2 regions of the Lysinibacillus sp. OL1 genome follow, and region 1 is predicted to be linked to the other one. Evidence: predicted binding sites of a transcription regulator. Region 1 holds the regulator's gene; the other holds the start of a gene.
The links. Region 1 encodes NrdR, which represses ribonucleotide reductase genes. Its sites were predicted from a motif close to AACACNATATATNGTGTT; they were not measured.
Positions count from the first base shown of each region.

Region 2: a site for NrdR is predicted at 3,073-3,090, ahead of EW028_RS22165 (vitamin B12-dependent ribonucleotide reductase). Genes of this name have one in related genera too.

Region 1 covers NZ_SJDS01000007.1:176,557-187,208, forward strand. Annotated here, with positions in the region: gene EW028_RS14255 (DNA polymerase I) at 1-298, shown strand, start outside; gene EW028_RS14260 (hypothetical protein) at 559-945, shown strand; gene EW028_RS25330 (hypothetical protein) at 1,002-1,154, shown strand; gene polA (DNA polymerase I) at 1,159-3,786, shown strand; gene mutM (bifunctional DNA-formamidopyrimidine glycosylase/DNA-(apurinic or apyrimidinic site) lyase) at 3,799-4,671, shown strand; gene coaE (dephospho-CoA kinase) at 4,685-5,278, shown strand; gene EW028_RS14280 (glyceraldehyde-3-phosphate dehydrogenase) at 5,485-6,507, shown strand; gene nrdR (transcriptional regulator NrdR) at 6,695-7,165, shown strand; gene EW028_RS14290 (replication initiation and membrane attachment family protein) at 7,182-8,564, shown strand; gene dnaI (primosomal protein DnaI) at 8,567-9,505, shown strand; gene thrS (threonine--tRNA ligase) at 10,060-10,652, shown strand, end outside.
Region 2 covers NZ_SJDS01000018.1:15,667-26,318, forward strand. Annotated here, with positions in the region: gene EW028_RS22150 (amino acid permease) at 1-713, opposite strand, end outside; glycine riboswitch at 879-955, opposite strand; gene EW028_RS22155 (rhodanese-like domain-containing protein) at 1,520-1,906, opposite strand; gene EW028_RS22160 (lipoate--protein ligase family protein) at 2,119-2,949, shown strand; gene EW028_RS22165 (vitamin B12-dependent ribonucleotide reductase) at 3,150-5,720, shown strand; gene EW028_RS22170 (Nif3-like dinuclear metal center hexameric protein) at 5,854-6,639, shown strand; gene EW028_RS22175 (hypothetical protein) at 6,636-7,112, shown strand; gene EW028_RS25710 (hypothetical protein) at 7,763-8,065, shown strand; gene EW028_RS22190 (alpha/beta hydrolase fold domain-containing protein) at 8,231-9,157, shown strand; gene EW028_RS22195 (LytTR family DNA-binding domain-containing protein) at 9,571-10,053, shown strand; gene EW028_RS22200 (DUF3021 domain-containing protein) at 10,064-10,531, shown strand; gene EW028_RS22205 (ABC transporter ATP-binding protein) at 10,521-10,652, shown strand, end outside.

The DNA.
Region 1 (10,652 bases):
TATACCAGTATTTTTTGTTTGTATCTTTTTAGTCAGTATTATTATTGCAGATGATGTAAGAAACCTTTTTAAGAAATTATTTTGGTATGAAAAAAGAAAGGTCAAGCGTCCTATTTGGCAAGTTGGAATTGGCTTAATCTTCTTTTTGGCACAAATTAGTACAGTAATGGTATTTAATCAAGAGCTAACATATCCACAATTAGGCGGCATGCCGTTATTCCTTGTGTTTGCTTTTATGAATGCATTTATATTAACTGTCATCTATGAAGAAGTTTTTTATCGTACTTCAAATCAATAACAACTATTAGGAACTTTCATTTACAGGAGACTTGTCCTTGAATGAAAGTTTTTGCTTTTTAGTAATGGATGTAATAAGTAAATTATTAACATTTGTCAGTATTGCCCTTATTTAATCTGTAGTACAGTCAAGTTATTGAGAATAGTCAATGACTAAACTTGATAGGCGGATGCATACATACCATATTGAATTTTTTAACCTAGTTTTAACCTTTAGTATGTATGATAAGCAAAGATTCATTTTAATAGGAGGTAATAAAGATGAAAAAGGTCGTGTTTGGAAGTGCTTTAGCAGTCGGATTATTATTTAGTGGGGCAGGGCAATCCTCTGCTAATAGCCTAATTCAACCAATTGATATTCAAGGCATGGATCTAGAATCGGCATTACAGGCAGTTCAATCGCAGCGAGCACAGCTGTTCGAAAATCAGCTTAAGGATCAACTAGAGGGGATTCATCAACGAAATCAGCAGCTAGCTGATTTGAATGCACAGCAAGGTCAAATGGATGTTTTAAGTAATTCACAGCAAATGGATATGCTCCGTTTACAAAGCATGAATAGTAAACGGAATGAGGCTTTTGATGTAATGACTAATTTTGTGAAAAAAATGCAGGATAGTCGTTCATCTATTATAGGTAATATGCGTTAAGGGTGTTAAAATATTTTAAACAAGTCAACCGCCGTGCGCGCGGTTGGCTTTTTTGAATGAAAAGAAATGCTAAAGTAGTGGATAGAGACTTAAAATTGGTGGATAAACCATTAAAAATAATGGATAACCTTGAGGATGGACGCCTGCTTTTTTTACTTGAAATGTATTGTTATGATAAAGTAGAAGTAGAAGACAACGCAGGAGGATAAAATCATGACCAAGGAAAAATTACTATTATTGGACGGTAATAGTTTAGCGTATCGCGCGTTTTTTGCGTTGCCATTGCTAACGAATGATAGTGGCATTCATACGAATGCTGTATACGGCTTTACAACAATGCTACAAAGAATATTAGAGGAAGAACAGCCAACCAAAATATTGGTTGCTTTTGATGCTGGGAAAACAACCTTCCGCCATGAAACTTTTACAGAATATAAAGGAGGACGTCAAAAGACTCCACCAGAATTATCAGAGCAATTTCCTTATTTACGAAAGCTCATTGATGCGTATGGTATTAAGCAATATGAGCAGGAATTATATGAAGCGGATGATATTATCGGAACGCTTGCTAAAGAGGCTTCATCACAGGATATGGATGTCATCATCGTTTCTGGAGACCGTGATTTAACTCAGCTGGCGACAGAGCAAGTAACCGTTTATATAACGAAAAAGGGTATTACGGAAATAGAGAAAAATACACCAGCCTTTATTGCGGAAAAGTACGGATTAACGCCGCTCCAAATTATTGATATGAAAGGCTTGATGGGGGATTCCTCCGATAATATTCCTGGTGTACCAGGCGTCGGGGAAAAAACGGCTGTAAAATTATTAAAAGAGCATGGCTCCGTTGAAGCACTTTATGAAGCAATGGATACATTGAAAGCTTCTAAAATGAAGGAAAAGCTTGTAGCTAATGAAGAGCAAGCCATCATGAGTAAGAAACTGGCAACGATTTATACGGATGCTCCAATCACCATTTCACTGGCTGATCTTGCCTATAATGGGCCAAAAGAAGATGAATTAATCAATGTGTGGCGTGAGCTTGGCTTTAAATCGCTGCTTGATAAAAGTGACTTTACAGTGCAAGAAGAAGAACAGGCGCCTCTCGATTATGACCTTGTCCAGGAAGTTCGACCTGAGGATTTAAAAGACGTGATGGCTGTGCATGTAGAGCTTGAAAACGAGCACTATCATACTTGTCAGCAGCTGGGAATTGCCTTATCAGATGGCGTAAAGACGCAATATATTCCATTTGATAAAGCAGCAAAATCAGATATTCTCCGTCGTTGGCTAGAAGATGCCACAAAAATAAAATATATGTCCGATTCTAAGGCAGCTCAAGCATCATTAAAGCGAGCTGGGATTCAATTAGCTGGCGTTGACTTTGATTTGCTACTTGCCTCTTATATTAATAATCCAGCATTAAGTGGCGATGATATCGCAACACTTGCAAGGGAACTAGGCTACTATGATGTCCAAGCAGATGAAGCGGTATATGGAAAAGGTGCCAAGCGTGCAATACCTGATCTGGACCAACTTGCACAGCATGTTAGCCGTAAAGCTTTTGCAGTATGGTCATTACAGCCGAAACTGGAAGCCTTATTAAAGGAAAATGAACAATTCGATCTTTATAAAAACCTAGAGCTACCATTGGCAGGGATTTTAGGTGAAATGGAAAGCGAAGGGATTACGGTTAACCGCGCTACGTTAGAGCAAATGGGGCAAGAGCTTAATGATAAACTTGTGGTAATTGAGCAAGAAATTTATGCAGAAGCTGGAGAAACCTTTAATATTAATTCACCAAAACAATTAGGTGTGATTCTATTCGATAAGCTAGGGCTACCTGTGATTAAAAAGACTAAGACAGGCTATTCAACTGCTGCAGATGTCCTAGAAAAACTACAGTCAGAGCATGCTATCATCGAACATATTCTGTTGTATCGCCAACTTGGAAAATTACAATCCACATATATTGAAGGCTTACTAAAGGAGATTCATGAATCAGATAGTAAAGTGCATACACGCTTCCAGCAAGCTTTAACTGCAACAGGGCGTTTAAGCTCAACAGACCCGAATTTACAAAACATCCCAATTCGTTTAGAGGAGGGCCGCAAAATTCGTCAAGCCTTTGTACCTTCAAAAGAGGATTGGATATTATTTTCTGCTGACTATTCGCAAATTGAATTACGCGTTCTTGCACATATGTCAGAAGATCAAAACCTTGTTGAGGCTTTCCGTGAAGGAATGGACGTTCATACACGTACAGCTATGGATGTATTTCATGTGTCAGAAGATGAGGTAGATAGTAATATGCGTCGCGCAGCGAAAGCTGTTAACTTTGGAATAGTCTACGGTATTAGTGATTATGGTCTATCCCAAAACTTAGATATTACGCGTAAGGAAGCAGCTAATTTTATTGAAAAGTATTTCGCAAGTTTCCCTGGTGTAAAACAGTACATGGATGACATTGTACAAAATGCGAAATTTAATGGTTATGTGACAACGATATTAAATAGACGCCGTTATTTACCGGATATTACAAGTTCAAACTTTAATTTAAGAAGCTTTGCTGAGCGTACGGCGATGAATACGCCAATTCAAGGTAGTGCAGCGGATATCATTAAAAAGGCAATGATTGATATGGATGCTCGATTGAAAAAAGAAAAGATGCAGGCAAAACTGCTGCTTCAAGTGCATGATGAACTAATCTTTGAGGCACCAAAGGAAGAGATTGCCTTGCTAGAAAAAATAGTACCAGAAGTCATGGAGAACGCTATTGAGCTTGCTGTACCGCTTAAAGTAGATTTTAACAATGGCTCAACTTGGTACGAGGCAAAATAAGGAGGGATTCAAATGCCTGAATTACCAGAGGTAGAGGGTGTCGTCCAGGCATTGAAGCCAACAGTTGAAGGACGTACCATTCAACAGGTTCAGCTTTCCGAACGAGTACATTTCTCTTTTAGTGAGGGTAAACAATGTATTGTCAAACAAGCAGAGCCTGATGCATTTGAAAGTACTTTGTCCCAGATGACCATTACCAAAATTGAACGACGAGCAAAATATATTTTCTTTCATTTGATGAAGGATGATGTTCCATATGTTCTTGTTAGTCACTTAGGGATGACAGGTGCTTGGTTTGTTGTGAATTCACCCGATGAAATTAATGAGGCGAAGTTTCAAAAGCATATCCATGCAACATTTGAAATGGCAGATGGAGGATACTTGATTTATTCAGATATTCGCCGTTTTGGTGAACTTCGTTTTCTGACAAAAATTGAAGATCATGCGCCATTGACAAAAATGGCACCAGAGCCATTTGATGAGCATGCATGTGAATTTTTTATAACAAAATCTAAGCTACCGAAATATGAAAATAAAGCTGTAAAAGAAGTAATTATGGATGGGCAAGTCATTTCGGGCTGTGGCAATATTTATGCAACAGAGGCATTGTTTGCTCAGAAAATTCACCCTGCACGCAAAATGAGCCGCATTAGTGAAAAGCGGAAGCGAGCATTATTTGAGGAGATTGTTGCCGTCCTACGTCAAAGCATTGAAGCGGGTGGTTCAACTATTTCTGATTATCGGAATATTAATGGGGAAGCAGGGAGTATGCAGAATCGATTAAAAATGTATGGGAAAAAGGTATGTCCAACATGTGAAACGGCAACAAGTCAAATGACAATTGGAGGGCGCACCTCTGTCTATTGCCCAAATTGTCAACATTAAAGGGGATTTAGCAATGATTATCGGACTTACAGGAAGTATTGCAAGTGGAAAAAGTACAGTAGCTAAAATGATGAGCGAACTGGGTTTACCGATTGTTGATGCAGATGTCGTAGCACGAGATGTCGTAGAACCTGGAACAGAGACATTAGCTTTGATTGCTGAAAGTTTTGGACAAGCTATCTTGCTTGAGGACGGCAATTTAAATCGAACTATGCTGGGTGATATCATATTCCATGAGCCTGCCAAACGCAAAACGTTAAATGATATCATGCATCCAGCAATCAGAAAAGAAATGTTACGTCAGCGTGATGCCTATTTAGAAGCAGGACATGAACATGTTGTGATGGACATTCCTTTGTTATTTGAGAGTAAGCTTCAACATTTTGTGGAACGTATCATTGTGGTATCGGTCAGTGAAGAAGTTCAGCTTCGACGTTTAATGGAACGAAATAATTTAACTAAAGAAGATGCATTGGCACGTATGCACTCTCAACTGCCGATGTCTGTCAAAGAAAAGGGTGCACATGCGGTCATTTATAATAACGAAAATATAGAAAGTACAGCAGAACAATTAAAAAAAATCCTGCATTATTGGGATGTTATTTAATGAGTTCTTCTATGATGCGTAGCAAGCCGATCTTGCTACGCATTTTTTTATGGGGAAACGCCATAATAAAGAATAATTTTTCAGAAAATAAGAACTTTTATATTCTCAATATATAATGTTCATCTTTTTTAAAATTGTGTTATACTAATCACCATAAAGTATATAATTAATTAATCTGAGTATGTACTCACAGGAGGATATTATAAATGACAGTATCAATTGCTATTAATGGTTTCGGGCGTATCGGACGTATGGTTTTCCGCCAGGCTATCGTACAACAAGATTTAAACATCGTTGCAATTAACGCAAGCTATCCTGCAGAAACGTTAGCACATTTGATTAAGTATGACACAAATCACGGAACATTTGAAGGTACGGTAGAACCAGCAGGCGATGCTTTAGTTGTAAATGGTAAACGTGTTCAAATTATTAGTGAACGTGATCCTTTAAAATTACCTTGGTCTACAATGGGTGTAGATATCGTTATTGAAGCTACAGGAAAATTTAATGAGCGTGATAAAGCAGCTATGCACTTAGCAGCTGGCGCGAAAAAAGTAATCTTAACAGCACCGGGTAAAAACGAAGATGTAACAATTGTTTTAGGTGTAAATGATGACAAATTGGATATTGCTAAACATGATGTTATTTCAAATGCTTCTTGTACAACAAACTGCTTAGCGCCAGTAGCAAAAGTATTGAATGACACATTTGGTATTGAGAATGGTTTAATGACAACAGTTCATGCTTATACAAATGACCAAAAGAACTTAGACAATCCGCATAAAGATTTACGTCGTGCACGTGGATGCGCCCAATCCATTATCCCAACATCTACAGGTGCAGCGAAAGCATTAAAATTAGTGTTACCTGAATTAGAGGGTAAAATTCATGGTATGGCACTTCGTGTTCCAACACCAAACGTATCTTTAGTTGATCTTGTAGTAGATTTAAATACAGATGTAACAGTTGATGCAGTCAATGCAGCATTTGTAAAAGCGGCAACAGAAGGTCCAATGAAGGGTATCCTTAATTTCTCTGTTGAGCCATTAGTATCTTCTGATTACAATACAACAACTTATTCTTCAACAGTTGATGGACTTTCTACAATGGTGTTAGGCAACCGCAAAGTAAAAGTACTTGCTTGGTATGATAACGAGTGGGGCTACTCTGCACGCGTTGTTGACCTTGTAAAAAAAGTGGCAAATGCTTTAGAAACGGTAAACGCGTAATAATTTCTATAGAGAGCACATTGAAATCGAAAAGGTTTCAATGTGCTCTTTTTTTACAGAAACTTTTCTTGTACTTCAGGTGCTTTAGATTTATCATGAGCTCACAAACGTGAATGCACTTTTCTTACATGTAGGAAATTTGTTATAATAGATATATTAAATTGTTGTAAACCAGGAGAGTAATTATATGAGATGTCCATCTTGCCAATTTAACGGAACGCGTGTTGTGGATTCGAGGCCAGTAGATGATAATAAAGAAATTCGTAGACGTCGTGAATGTGAGTCATGTGGCTTCCGTTTTACAACGTTTGAAAAAATTGAAGAGACACCATTAGTCGTTGTGAAAAAAGAAGGTTCACGAGAAGAGTTTAGCCGTGAGAAGGTGCTTCGTGGGCTTATTCGTGCTTGTGAAAAACGTCCAGTGGCACTTGATGTGCTGGAGGAACTTGTTCTGTCCATTGAAAAAGATCTTCGTCGTATTGGAAATTCGGAAGTACGCTCAGAAGATGTTGGCGAAATGGTCATGGACCGCTTAGCCAAAATTGATGAGGTTGCCTATGTGCGTTTTGCGTCGGTCTACCGTCAGTTTAAAGATATCAATGTCTTTATTGAAGAAATAAAAGACATTATTCAACGTCAAACGGAGAAGAAATCATAGCAAACAGAGAGGATGAATGCCGTTGATTCATTTATATAAGGAATTGCAGCCTGGCGATCCTTTCGACATTCGTCTACCTCATGCATTTTCTACACAAGAGCGTCAATTAGTTACATTATTTTATCAACCATTAACGGGATCAGAGCCAGTTAGCCTCTATTTAACATTATGGGCAGAAGCAGAGCAAATGCCAAAGCAGCAAATGACACATTATTATTTAATGAATGTGCTAGGGCTACCAATTGGTAAAGTGTTTGAGGCTCGTATTGCTTTAGAAGCTATTGGTTTGCTGCGTACATGGAAAAAAGAAAATGCTGGTGAGCGTAGTTTTTTATATGAGCTACAGCGCCCATTAGATGCAGATAGCTTTATGAAAGACCCGCTACTGTCGATGTTTTTGTTTAGTAAAATTGGAGAGCAGGCTTATCGCAACTTACGTCAGCGCTTTATGTCACCTGTAAAGGACACGGCGTTTAAGGATGTATCTCGTGCTTTTATTGATGTCTACAAGCCTGTTCATGCCAATATTCCATCAGATTTACAAGTGGATACGAGTCCTAAGGATAAACAAAAAGTGTATCCATTTTATTTGGAGCAATTCGATTTTGATTTATTGCAAGCCGGTTTGTCTGAGCAATTGGTACCTTCCAATTTGTTGACATTTGAAGTGCGTGAAGCTATAGCCAAGTTGGCATTTTTATATCATTTAACAGCCCTTGATATGCAAAAAGTAGTCATACTTGCTTTAGATGATGATTTAGGCATTTCTCAGGAACGTTTACGAAAGGCTGCTGCTGATTTTTATAAATTAACCGTATCCAAGGAGCCGCCAAAACTTGCCCGTGTCACCGATCCTCTACCAGTAGCAGAAGCGGGACAAAAAACCAAGGATCAGGAACTTCAACACTATTTAGAAACAACGGCGCCTGTCCAAGTTTTAAGAGATATAAATAATGGTAAAGAACCATTACAAACCTCAGTCCAACTTGCAGAAAATTTAATCGTTCAACATGGCATGCCAATTGGAGTGGTTAATGCATTGTTAGAATACGTTATGCTAACAACAGATATGAAGCTCCCTAAAAAATATGTGGAAACGATTGCTGATCATTGGGTACGAAAAAATGTTCAGACCGCTAAGGAAGCAATGGAACTTGCACGTCAAGAGCATGATAAATATACAGCTTGGAAAAACAAGCCGCAAACGTCCAATAAAACGAGTCAACAGACAAAAGGACGTTCAAGATATCAACGTGAAGAAAAAGTGCCTGAATGGTTCTATAAACGAAATGATAAATCCGATGCAGGAGAATCCCCGATTGATCATACTGATTTTGAAAAAGAAAGACAAAAAATTCTTGAAAAATTAGGGAATATACAAAATAAGGTAGGTGAATGACAATCGAACCCATTAATGGACCACTAAAACGAGCAATTAATGTACCTTCATTTCAAGCACGATATGAAGCGATGCGACGAGAAATTTTAGAACATCCGCGTGTGGAGGAATTTATAGCTCAACATGCAGAAGAACTAAACTACGAGAACATTGAGCGAAACCTACCAAAGCTTCAAGAATATATTAGTCAATCTACTGTGTGCTGTGGCTGTGACAATACTGACAATTGCACAAATTATTTAAAAGGCTTCATCCCGCAGTTAAGAGTTGTCAGAAAGTCGTTAGAGATTGATTATGTCCAGTGTGAGCAAAAGATACGTGAGGACGAGCGCCGAGATGTTGCCAACATGATCGCTAGTATGCATATGCCAAAGGATGTATTGCAAGCTACAATAAGTGATTTATTTATAGATGACCATTCACGAATCGATATTGCCAATAAAGCAACAGATTTTGTAGATAGTATAATAGAAACAGGAAAACTACCGACAAAGGGCTTTTATTTATACGGTGAGTTTGGTGTAGGGAAGTCCTTTGTACTTGGTGCTTTGGCCAATCAATTAGCTAGAATTAAAGTTAAATCTGTGGTAGTTTTCGTTCCAGAGTTTTTACGAGAAATGAAAAATGCCATTGGCGATAATACATTGAATGAGAAAATTGATTATATTAAAAAGGCTCCTGTCTTAATGCTAGATGATTTAGGCGCGGAGACAATGACTGCCTGGACACGTGATGAAATATTGGGGACTATTTTCCATTATCGGATGGCAGAGCAATTGCCAACTTTTATTACGTCTAATTTTAACTATGAAGAATTAGAGCATCACTTAGCTCAGTCACAAAAAGGTGATATTGAGGTTGTCAAAGCGGGACGTATTATGGAGCGAATTAAAGCCCTAACCGTGCCGATCGAAATGCGAGGCAAAAATCGTCGGATGTAACATTGATAGTTGCATTTTTCGACAATCGAGCGTATACTGACTCATATACTTAATATCAATATGCATTGATGAGGACATGAATTTTGTGTATCAGCTTTTAGAGAGGGAAGTCATCGGCTGAAAACTTCCTAGTATGGGCACATTATTTACTACCTACTGAGCAGCGAAAGGGATAATCTTTCGCCGGTCCCTAGCCCGTTAGCTAGCCTTGAGCTTCGTCTGACTTTATGTAAGTCGGAAGGAAGAAGGGTGGAACCACGAGCATACGCTTCGTCCCTTTTGTGAGGGACGGAGCTTTTTTTATTTTTCTCAGATTTCATTGAAATAGTGGTGGCTCCGCTCATATAGGGAGATAAGTCGCTCGCGAAAGTGGTTAACTTGCTCATAGAGAGTAAGAAAATACTCAGAAGCATGAAGATGCCGCTCCGATTGCACTGAGAAATGCTTAAAAAAGCAATGACTCCGCTCAAACCAAGCCGTAGAGTCACACAAATATTGCTCCAGCCAATCATCAAGCATGATGTATTTATCAAAAACAAAGGAGTGCAAAGATTATGTCAGAAATGATTAAATTAACTTTCCCAGATGGCGCTGTAAAGGAATTTGCAAAAGGCACATCAACGGATGACGTAGCATTATCTATTAGCCCTGGCTTACGTAAAAAAGCGTATGCAGGTAAAATTAATGGTGTGTTAGTGGATTTAAAAACACCAATTGAAGAGGATGCAACTATTGCAATCATTACACAAGATGATGAGGCAGCACTTGAAATTTTACGTCACTCAACTGCCCATTTAACAGCGCAAGCTATTAAACGTCTATTCCCAGATGTAAAGCTTGGTATTGGTCCAGTAATTGAAGGTGGTTTCTACTATGATATCGACTCACCAACACCAATCACTGCTGAAGATCTACCAGCCATTGAAAAAGAAATGAAGAAAATTATTGCTGAAAACCTTGAGGTGGAACGCAAAAATGTAAGCCGTGCTGAAGCACAAGCCCTTTATGAAGAAATTGGCGATGAGTATAAATTAGAATTACTTGAAGCCATTCCTGCAGATGAGCAAGTATCTATTTATTATCAAGGCGAGTTTTTTGATCTTTGCCGTGGTATCCACGTACCATCTACGGGTAAACTTCGTGAATT
Region 2 (10,652 bases), on a different contig from region 1:
GGAATTTTATTAATGGCAGAAGGAATATTTTTTTGAGGATCTGCGGTTTCAGCTGCTGAAACCCCCACTAATTCCACTCCAACAAATGCAAAGACTACCATTTGGAAGGCCATTAAAAAGCCGTATATACCATTTGGGAACATGCCTCCATGTGCCCACAGATTTTCAACTGATACGGTCCCTGAGCTAGTTTGAAAGCCAGTTACTAACATAATAAGACCAATAATAATAAGTGCGACAATCGTAATAACTTTAATAATAGCGAACCAAAATTCTAGCTCACCAAAAAGCTTAACGGTTAATAGATTTAGTAGTAATAACAATACAAGGCAACCAATGGCTGGCACCCATTGTGGGAGATCAAACCAATATTGTGTATAAACCCCCACCGCAATAATGTCTGCCATTGCGGTCATAATCCAACAGAACCAGTATGTCCAACCTGTTACATAACCTGCCCAAGGCCCTATGTACTCGGATGCAAAATCCGTAAATGAAGTGTAGCCTGCGTTGGATAGTAACAATTCACCTAAGGCACGCATCACAAAAAATAGCGCTGTCCCCACAATTAAGTAGGCTAGGATGATCGAAGGCCCTGCTAAGGCAATGGCTTTTCCAGAGCCTAAAAATAAACCAGTCCCAATTGTTCCGCCAATGGCAATAAGCTGCACATGGCGATTTTTTAAATCTCGTTTTAATTGTTGCTGTTCCACGTTAATCCCCCTCAAAGATGCATAAAAAACTATGACTGGAAAAATAAAAAGAGACTAGTTGTGACACTAGTCTCGGAAAAACGTCAGAATAACAAATATCATTTACTCACAGATGTCTACATGAAATAGGTTAAATATTTTATGTAGCATCGCTTATAAAAGCTGTATTACTCCTCTGTCCTTTTGCCTGAGATAGTGAACCCTTCGGCGACGCAATGTGCGCTCTCTCCAGAACTGCTCCTGCTATAGTTTGATCCATAGCATTCATAGCTTATTAACTTGATAATCAATTATTATTGTAAGATATTATACATCCTAACAGTGCTTCTAAAATTATTCAACAATAAATTTTGACTATTTTCAGAAAAATAGAAGAATGGGGTTCGTAACAGGCATATCTCTAACGAAAAATAGTATTTTTGGTCATACAAAGTGTTTCGTGAAGGGGTTTTTAATATGAGATGGATTATTGGAAGATTGCTCAACATAGCTGTCGAAGTGCTCAAACATAAGTGAAAACCGCTCCAAAAGAGTGTGGAAGTGCTCAAACAAATGAAAAGGACGCTCAAAAAAGTGGACGAAGCGCTCATTTTTATGAGGACCCGACTCAAGTAGCGAACTCGTTCAAAGTAGACTTTGTATCAAAAAGGGGATTATAATGCGTTTTGTTGCTTTACTTTTTTAATTTAATGACATGAAGCTCGTACAGCATCATTTGAAATAGATATAATATAGTAGAAACTCTGAATTTTTTAAAAAAGAAGTCGTCTCATAGTACTTTGAGACGACTTTTTCTGATGAGAGCATTAATATTTTTTTGCTTTTATTTTACCTGTCCAAGTTTTGAAACCACCTTGAAGTTGGTAAATTTGGTTGTACCCACGTTTTTTAAGAAATAGTGCAGCACGTGAGCTACGGCCTGTATTTTGACAGTATAGATATACTGGTAAATCTGGGCGAATTTCTTTATAACGTTGACGTAGTGTTGTCGAAGGAACATTTCGTGCACCAAGAATGTGACCAGCATCAAATTCTTTTTGCTCACGAACATCGATCAGCTGGGCTTTACGATAGCCTTCTATGAATTGCTCTTGTGTTAGGTTGGTTACGGCTTTTTTGAGTCGTAGTGCATTAATTCCGATATATGCAATTGTGACTACTAAAACGACACCGATTGTGATAAGTATGTCCAAGATTTTCTTACCCCTTTCTATCTTCTCTATTATTATAAAAGATGCGCTAGCGATAGTCCAATGAGTTTGATAAAATTAACTAGGTTGTAGCGAAATCGCTTTTTTCGTTACACAAGCAATCGTTCGCAATTTGAACTGTAGTATACTATTCGTTAAAGTTGACCCACAGGTGGGGCCTGATGGATCATTTTATATTTGTAGGAGATGAGCATATGACAACTTGGTATTTTTTAAATTCAGGGAAATGTAGTCCTTCTTTTAATATGGCACTAGATGAAGCCTTACTTGATTGGCATAGTGAGGGGTTAATTCCACCAGTAATTCGTTTCTACGAGTGGGAGCCTGCGACATTATCCATTGGTTATTTTCAACAAGCTAAAAGAGATATTAATTTAGATGCTGTGCGTGAACAAGGCTTAGGTTTTGTACGTCGACCAACTGGTGGACGAGCTGTCCTACATGAACATGAGCTAACTTATAGTGTCATTGTGACGGAAAGCTATCCGAATATGCCAGAATCTGTGACAGAGGCATATCGTGTGTTAAGTGAGGGAATTTTGCAAGGTTTCCATAACCTGGGTATGGATGCCTATTTTAGTGTACCTGATACAGAGGAGAAAAGAGCGGACCTGAAGAGTCCAAAAAGTGCTGTTTGCTTTGATGCACCAAGTTGGTATGAACTTGTCGTAGAAGGGAAAAAAATAGCTGGAAGTGCTCAAACACGTCAAAAGGGTGTCATTTTACAGCATGGCGCCATTTTATTAGATTTGGATCAAGAGAAATTATTATCCGTATTTAATTTCTCCAGTGAAGAAGCGAAGAATCGTATGCGTAGAAAGCTACCAGAAAAGGCTGTTGCCATCAACAGTCTTGTAAAAGAGCCAGTGACAGTTGAACAATGTGTGACAGCTTTTAGAGATGGTTTTGCAAAATCGTTGCAAATTGAATTAAAACCATTTACACTTTCTGAGGAGCAATTAGAATATGTCCAAGCTTTAGAAGAAAAAAAATATGCTTCAGATGAGTGGAACTTTAAAAAGTAAAAAATGGTATGAAAAAAATATTTTTTAACGTTCAATCCTAGTCATAACAAGTAGTTCTGAATCTATTAAAAAAAGCAAGAGTTGAATTAAAAAACTATATATAGTATCTTTTTTAAAGACATATACACAATATGTAGTGTTTAACAACACGAGATATTGTGTATTTATTTTGTAATGAAGAAAATAAGGGAGGCAAAACGATGGTACTCACAAATCATCAACCCGAAGTAAACAATCAATTTGAACAGTTAAACAAAGATATTGAACAATTCCCGCAGGTACATCCCGTAACATCTGATATGCATATTACACACAAAGGTGTATCGAGACTTGTCATGATCGATCGCTATTCGTTTAAAGACACAGAAAAGAAAACATTGAAAGCCGGCGACTTTGTTGTATTAACGGTAAAAGCTGATCCGAAATTTCCTGCACGTGGTTTAGGGACAATTCAAAAATTGGATATTTCTACAAAAACAGCAGAGATTTTGATTGAAGAAGATTATCGTAGCGCATTAGACGATCCGCAAGAGCAAGAAACGGGTGTGATTACGCGTTCAATTGACGTGCTAGAAAAGCCTCTTGAGATATATTATGAACAAATTGCAAAACGAAATGCAACGGGCCTTGCCGCTGTTGAAAAAACACCAGAAAAACGCCAAGAATGGTTTGAAAAATTTTATGAGCAATTAGTATCCTTGAAATTCATTCCAGCTGGACGAGTGATTTATGGAGCTGGATCTGAAACTGATGTAACCTTCTTTAACTGTTACGTGATGCCATTTGTCGCTGACTCTCGTGAAGGTATCAGTGATCACCGTAAGCAAGTTATGGAGATTATGAGCCGCGGTGGAGGTGTTGGAACAAATGGTTCAACATTACGCCCACGTAACACATTAGCTCGTGGTGTAAACGGTAAATCATCTGGTTCTGTATCCTGGTTAGATGACATTGCTAAATTGACACATCTTGTGGAGCAAGGTGGATCACGTCGTGGCGCACAAATGATTATGCTAGCAGATTGGCATCCAGATATTGTGGAGTTTATTATTTCCAAAATGCAAAATCCACGTATTCTGCGTTACCTGATCGAAAATACAACGGATGAAACAATCATCCGTCTAGCCAAAGAAAAATTAAACTTCAAGCCACTTTCTATGCAAGAAGAAGCGATGTATCAAGGCATCGTGAATTATAAAAACATTGAAGGCTTAGGTGGATTTGATACAGCGATCATTCGTGAGGCTGAAAATAAATTACGTGATGGTGGCACGTACACTGTTCATAACCCAGAGTTTTTAACAGGTGCCAACATTTCTGTGACATTAACAAAAGAATTTATGGAAGCAGTTGAAAAAGATGCTGACTTCGAGCTTCGTTTCCCAGCTGTTGAAGAATATACAAAGGAAGAAATGAGCGTTTACAACACGAAATGGCATGAAGTTGGTGATGTTCGTGAATGGGAGAAAATGGGCTATAAAGTCCGCACATACCGTACAATTAAAGCAAAAGAGTTATGGAATTTAATTAATGTATGTGCAACATACTCAGCAGAGCCAGGTATTTTCTTCATTGACAACGCCAATGACATGACAAATGCAAAGGCATACGGTCAAAGTGTTGTAGCGACGAACCCATGTGGCGAGCAACCACTTGCACCATATTCTGTGTGTAACTTAGCTGCTGTGAATTTAGCACAGTTTGCGAATAAAGAAAATCAATCAGTTGATTACGAAGCACTACGTGAAACAGTTCGTGTTGGTGTTCGTATGCAGGATAATGTGATTGATGCGACACCTTACTTCTTAGAAGAAAACCGTGTACAAGCTCTTGGTGAACGTCGTGTTGGATTAGGCGTTATGGGCTTAGCCGATTTGCTGATTTACTGTGAAAAAGAATACGGTTCAGAAGCAGGGAATGCGTTAGTCGATGATATCTTTAAAACAATCGCTGAAACTGCGTATGAGGCGTCTACAGAGCTTGCGAAAGAGCGTGGTAGCTTCCCGTTCTTAGTAGGTGCTACAGACGAAGAAACAGCACGTTTACGTAAAGCCTTTACAGAGACAGGCTTTATGCAAAAAATGCCTGCTCATATCAAAGAGCAAATTTTAGCGACTGGTATCCGTAACTCACATTTATTAACGGTTGCACCAACAGGGTCCACAGGAACAATGGTAGGGGTAGCAACAGGTCTTGAGCCATACTTCTCCTTCACGTACTATCGTTCTGGTCGTCTAGGTAAATTCATTGAAGTAAAAGCTGAAATTGTCCAAGAATATTTGAACCGTCATCCAGAAGTAAATGAGCAAGAGCTTCCAGAATGGTTCGTTACAGCAATGGAGCTAAAACCAGAAGCGCATGCGGATGTGCAATGCATTATTCAAAAATGGATCGATTCCTCTATTTCTAAAACTGTAAACGCACCAAAAGGCTATACAGTACAGCAAGTTGAAAAAGTGTACGAGCGACTATATAAAGGTGGCGCTAAGGGTGGTACGGTCTATGTTGACGGTAGCCGTGATTCACAAGTACTTACACTAAAAGCAGAAGAAAATGATATGGATCAACTTTCATTTGAAGAGGAATTGGTTGAAGAACATACAAAACGTCCAGTCGTATTAGTAGATACGATTCAAGCGTTAGAGTCAACAACTGTTATTGGCTCAGACGTTGGGAATACATGCCCAGTATGCCGTAAAGGCACAGTCGAAGAAATGGGCGGCTGTAATACATGTACAAACTGTGGCGCACAGTTGAAATGCGGTCTATAAATTAAATTTAATAACAGTTGTAACTTTTTACCCCTTTAGATTAAGATAATCTAAAGGGGTATTTTTGTGTAAATGGGAATATTTACTTATTAATTTAGATAAGAAGTATTGAAATGAGAAGGGGGATGGAAGTATGGATGTTTCACAAATAGTTGAAAGAATTGATGAACTTTTTAATGTAACAAATCAGGAAATCTATGCTAATGAATCTGGGGTTACATACAAGGCAAATAAAGAAGTGAAGAAAATAGGATACTGTGTTAACCTAACGCTTGAAACGATAGAGGAAGCAAGAATTCATGGAGTGGACATGATGTTAACACACCATGATGCATGGGATGAAATCTATGGATTAAAAGAGGCATGTACTGAAAAACTAGCAGCGAACGGTATAAGCCATTACTATAATCACTTACCACTTGATGACTGTAACTTTGGCACAAATGATAGCTTATTAAAAAAATTGAATTTAGAGATTATTAAAAGAACCCATGAATGGGAAGGACTGTTCTTCGGTAGAATCGCTCAATATGAGAAAGAAATTGAATTTAAAGATTTCGTAACAAAACTTGAATTTTTACTTGAAGAACCCGTTAGATTTTGGCAGTTCAATAACAAAATGGTGAATCGAGTAGGCTTAGTCTGTGGAAATGGAGGCACAACAGCTTGCCTGAAGGAAGCGGTTGAAAATAAATGTGATGTATATATTACAGGTGAATGTAATTTATATACAATTCAATATGCTCAATTTAAAGGAATAAATCTTATCATTGGAAGCCATACCTTCACAGAATTCTTTGGCATTCAAAGTTTAGCATTAAAATTGAATGACAATAAAAAAGAACTTGAAGTAGTGAGACTAAATGAAGAACATTATGAAGCGAATATTAGAATAAAGCTTAAGGAGACAAGCATATGACGTTATATTCTGTCCTAGTGGCGAACAGTGCTTTACAAACAGTTGATTGTACAGGAATTGCTGAAATAACAGTAAGAGAATTAAAAAAATTATATCCAATTACAGAGAGTACACCAACACAGTCGTGGCATTTGATGGATGATGATGCACGAGTTTTACATGCAGCAGATGAATCAGCTTTTGAAAATTTGAATATATTTGAATGGAATAATCCACCTTATGACTTAGGGCTTTATAATGAAAAATCCTTTGTATACGGCATCGAGGGAAATTGGGGTCCTCAATTTTTAGAAGATTTTTTAAGTTATTTGAAGGAACATATACAACCAGAGCAAGGTGCTGAATTAATTAGGTTCTGGGCAGGGGATTATGATAAAAAACTAAAAATCCGTCGAATTACGATGGATGACCTTGAATTGCATCACCTTGAAAGCTTAAAGAACGAGGAATACATACGTGTCGCTTTTGTATAGCTACCTCTGAATGATAGAACTCCACATAATAAACAAGCAAAAACAAAGCAATAGATGAAAAGGCAAATCAAGCCCTATTTCCAAATTCAGAAGATGAGGTAGAAATTTTATCAAAAGAAGTAGATGAATTATTTCAGGATAATTAATCTTAACTATCTACATTTAGCAAGACAAAATTGATTAGCCTCATTCATAGAGTGGAAGAGGTTAGAAAATAGGATAGGTATTGTTTCTCGCCATTATCAAATCCACCTCCAATAATATAGCGGTAGGTTGGAGGGAACAGATACCTAATTGAAAGCTGTCATTTTGTTTCAAAACGGCAGCTTTCTTAGTGTTGAAAAATAAAACAGTCAATTGAAAGGTAGAAATGGATTTCCGTTGCAAGCTACTTTCTTTCCTGTGGGCGACCGCCAAGCCGCTTCCTCCGCTACCGCTCCGTTTAGTGTCTCGCCTGTTTCTCTATCCCACGGGAGTCAAGTAGCCTTCCACTCCAACCCATCAAAGTGTTACCTTTTTAGCGAAAGTTTTTTAGTAAATTGAAGGTGTTCACTACTCTTTATGAAGTGGTGTTGCCAAGCATCACATCTCCACATTGAAAATAACCCTCTAAGAATATAGATAATGGGCGATTTGATCGCTCCACTACTATGAAAAAAGTAAAGACATTTTGCAGAATAGTTGATTGGAGTGGAGCCAGCGTCACTCCTAGGGGATTTAGCGTCACAGATGAGACCCTGCAGCGAACGGAAGTGAGTGAAGCGGCTCATGGGACGCCCCTTGGAAAGGACGCTGGCGGAACGGAAATCAACCTCTCACCTTGCAAAGTTACTTTTTCTGCTGTTGACATCATCTTTTTTCAACAACATGAAAGCTGTCATTTTGTTTCAAAATGGCAGCTTTTTATATACAGCACAATCAAGGGATTACAACAGGAAGGTCTTTTTATTTGATGATAGATTTTAGAAGGAGTATTCTTCAAAATGTGGAATTAAAATAAAGTTCGCTAAAAAGATGCATTTTACTATTGTCGATACTCAGTTTTAGTGGTTTGGCACATCACTTTATTAATCATTACATGTTTGGAAACAGAATGAACAATAAAAGGAGAGAAAAACATGAGTATAGAAATTTTTAATGGAGAACGATCTGTAGAGAGTGTGCAATTTGAAAAATTATTGTTTTCACAAAGTAATAAAAAGAGCTTTTCTAGTATTGAAAATGCTCAACAATTTATTAAGCAAAGAGGAACAGAAAATATTCACCCCTATGTGATTGGGGAGGATGTCAATCTTTTAAGCGCTTTGAAGGAGCAAACATTCGAGGATATGCAGGTTTTTATTTTAAATGACCAAAAGTCTTCATCACAAATGGTGATTCTTTATATTCATGGTGGAGCTTGGACGAATCAACCTTTAAATTTACACTGGTTGTTCATGGATAAAATAGCACAAGCCTTAAATGCAAAAGTTATTGCGCCTATCTATCCAAAAGTACCTCATTTTAGCTATCAAGATACGTATCCAAAAATGCTCAGCTTATATAAAGAGATTTTAGCATCTATTGAAAGCTCTAATCAATTAACCATTATAGGAGATTCAGCAGGTGGAAATATAGCACTCGGTCTCATTCAACTGTTGAAGCAAGACCGTCTGCCTCAGCCGCAAGATATTATTTTATTGTCGGCATGTGTTGATATGAGTTTAGAAAATCCACTTATTCAGGAATATGAAGAAAACGATCCCATGTTAGCTAGTGAAGGGATGGAAGTCATAACAAAAATATGGGCAGCTGATAAAGCTCTAAAGGATCCAATAATTAGTCCAATTTACGGCGATTTTCAAGGAGTTGGCAAGATTACTCATTTTATTGGGTCCCACGAAAGCTTATATCCAGATGCAATACAGTTTGATGAGAAGCTAACAGAACAAGGCGTTGCAATCAATACCTTTGTTTATCCTAAGATGAATCATGTGTTTGTTGTGATGCCGATCCCTGAGGCAGTGGATGCGCAACAAAAGATTATCAATATCCTAAGTAAATAATTCACAGAAAAACGTGTTTTGCTCCATTCAAAACACGTTTTTTTCTCTGTACATTTTTAGCAAGGTTTATTTATCTGTAGATATTTGAAAAATATAATTTGTGAATTGCAGAAATCGCAGAAGGATTTGTCCAAATTAGTTGGTGTCTCAAAACAATCAATCACTGCAATTGATTTGGGAAAATTTAATCAATCATTGAGCTTACCTCCAATATTTTAAAAGCTCCTGAATATGATGGGTGTTTTTACAGCCCTACTAGTAAGTAAAAAAAGATTCTAAGTAAGCTAAGTTGTACGTTTAACCCCTTTGGATAGGCCTATCTAAAGGGTGTTTTTTATTGTTCGCCAGAATCTTTGAGATTACCACTTATTCCTTGATAACGACCAGTTGTCGATAATCCATTTACAACATGTATGGAAAAATTTATAGTGAGGCGTAGAAAGGACAGTGATCATATGAAGGTGGAAATATCGATTGACCCTACATATAAAGAACCTAAAGTAATCATTCTCACAGATAAAATGACTGATGACATTGAGCATCTTATGCAAATTATTACTACGACAGCGGAAAGCACTTTATTAGCTTTCTCTCATAAAGGCGTTGAATTGATCGATAGTAAGGAGATCGTGCGTATTTATACAGAGCAAAAAAAGGTTTGTGTCCAGAGTATGCACGGTGTTTATACGGTACGTTTGCGTCTTTATGAGCTGGAGGAAAAGCTCAATCCTCAAATGTTTCTCCGTATTTCAAATGCTGAAATAGTCAATCGCTACATGATCAAGCATATGGACATTAGTAGAACAGGTACAATCGGAGTTGAATTGAAGAATGGCACGAAAACATACGCTTCTAGGCGTTATGTAAGCAAAATTAAGAAGCAATTAGGAATCTGAGGTGATAAATATGCGAAAAGACATTTTAACACGTATTATTGGTGGATTTTTGATCGGTATAGTGATGGGACAAATTGTTCAATTTTTTGTATCAATGGGCATAGGGCAAGGAAAATATGTTTGGGTGGTGCCAGAATTTCGTGCTTACTTTACAGATGAAATAAGTGCAATAATTACTCAAATTCTATTAACGGGTGTTATTGGCATTACCTTTGCTCTTGCTGCACTTATTTTTGAAATGGCTAGCTGGGGAATGTTGAAGCAATATTTCGTCCACTTTTTCATAACGGCAATGATTTGGATACCGATTGTAACGCTACTATGGATGCCAAAAACGATGGCTAATATTTTTTCTCTCGTAGCCAGCTTTCTCGGAACTTATATTGTGACATGGGTTTTACAATATCGATTTTCACAACGTGACATAGAAAAAATTAATGCGATTCTTATCAAGCGAGGTGAAGAGCATGATGATTAACATAAGAGATTTAACAAAGCTTTATAAAGAGCGCGTAGTCGTTAATCATTTAAATTTACAAATCCATCAAGGGGAACTTTTTGCTCTTTTAGGACAAAATGGCGCTGGCAAAACAACCACT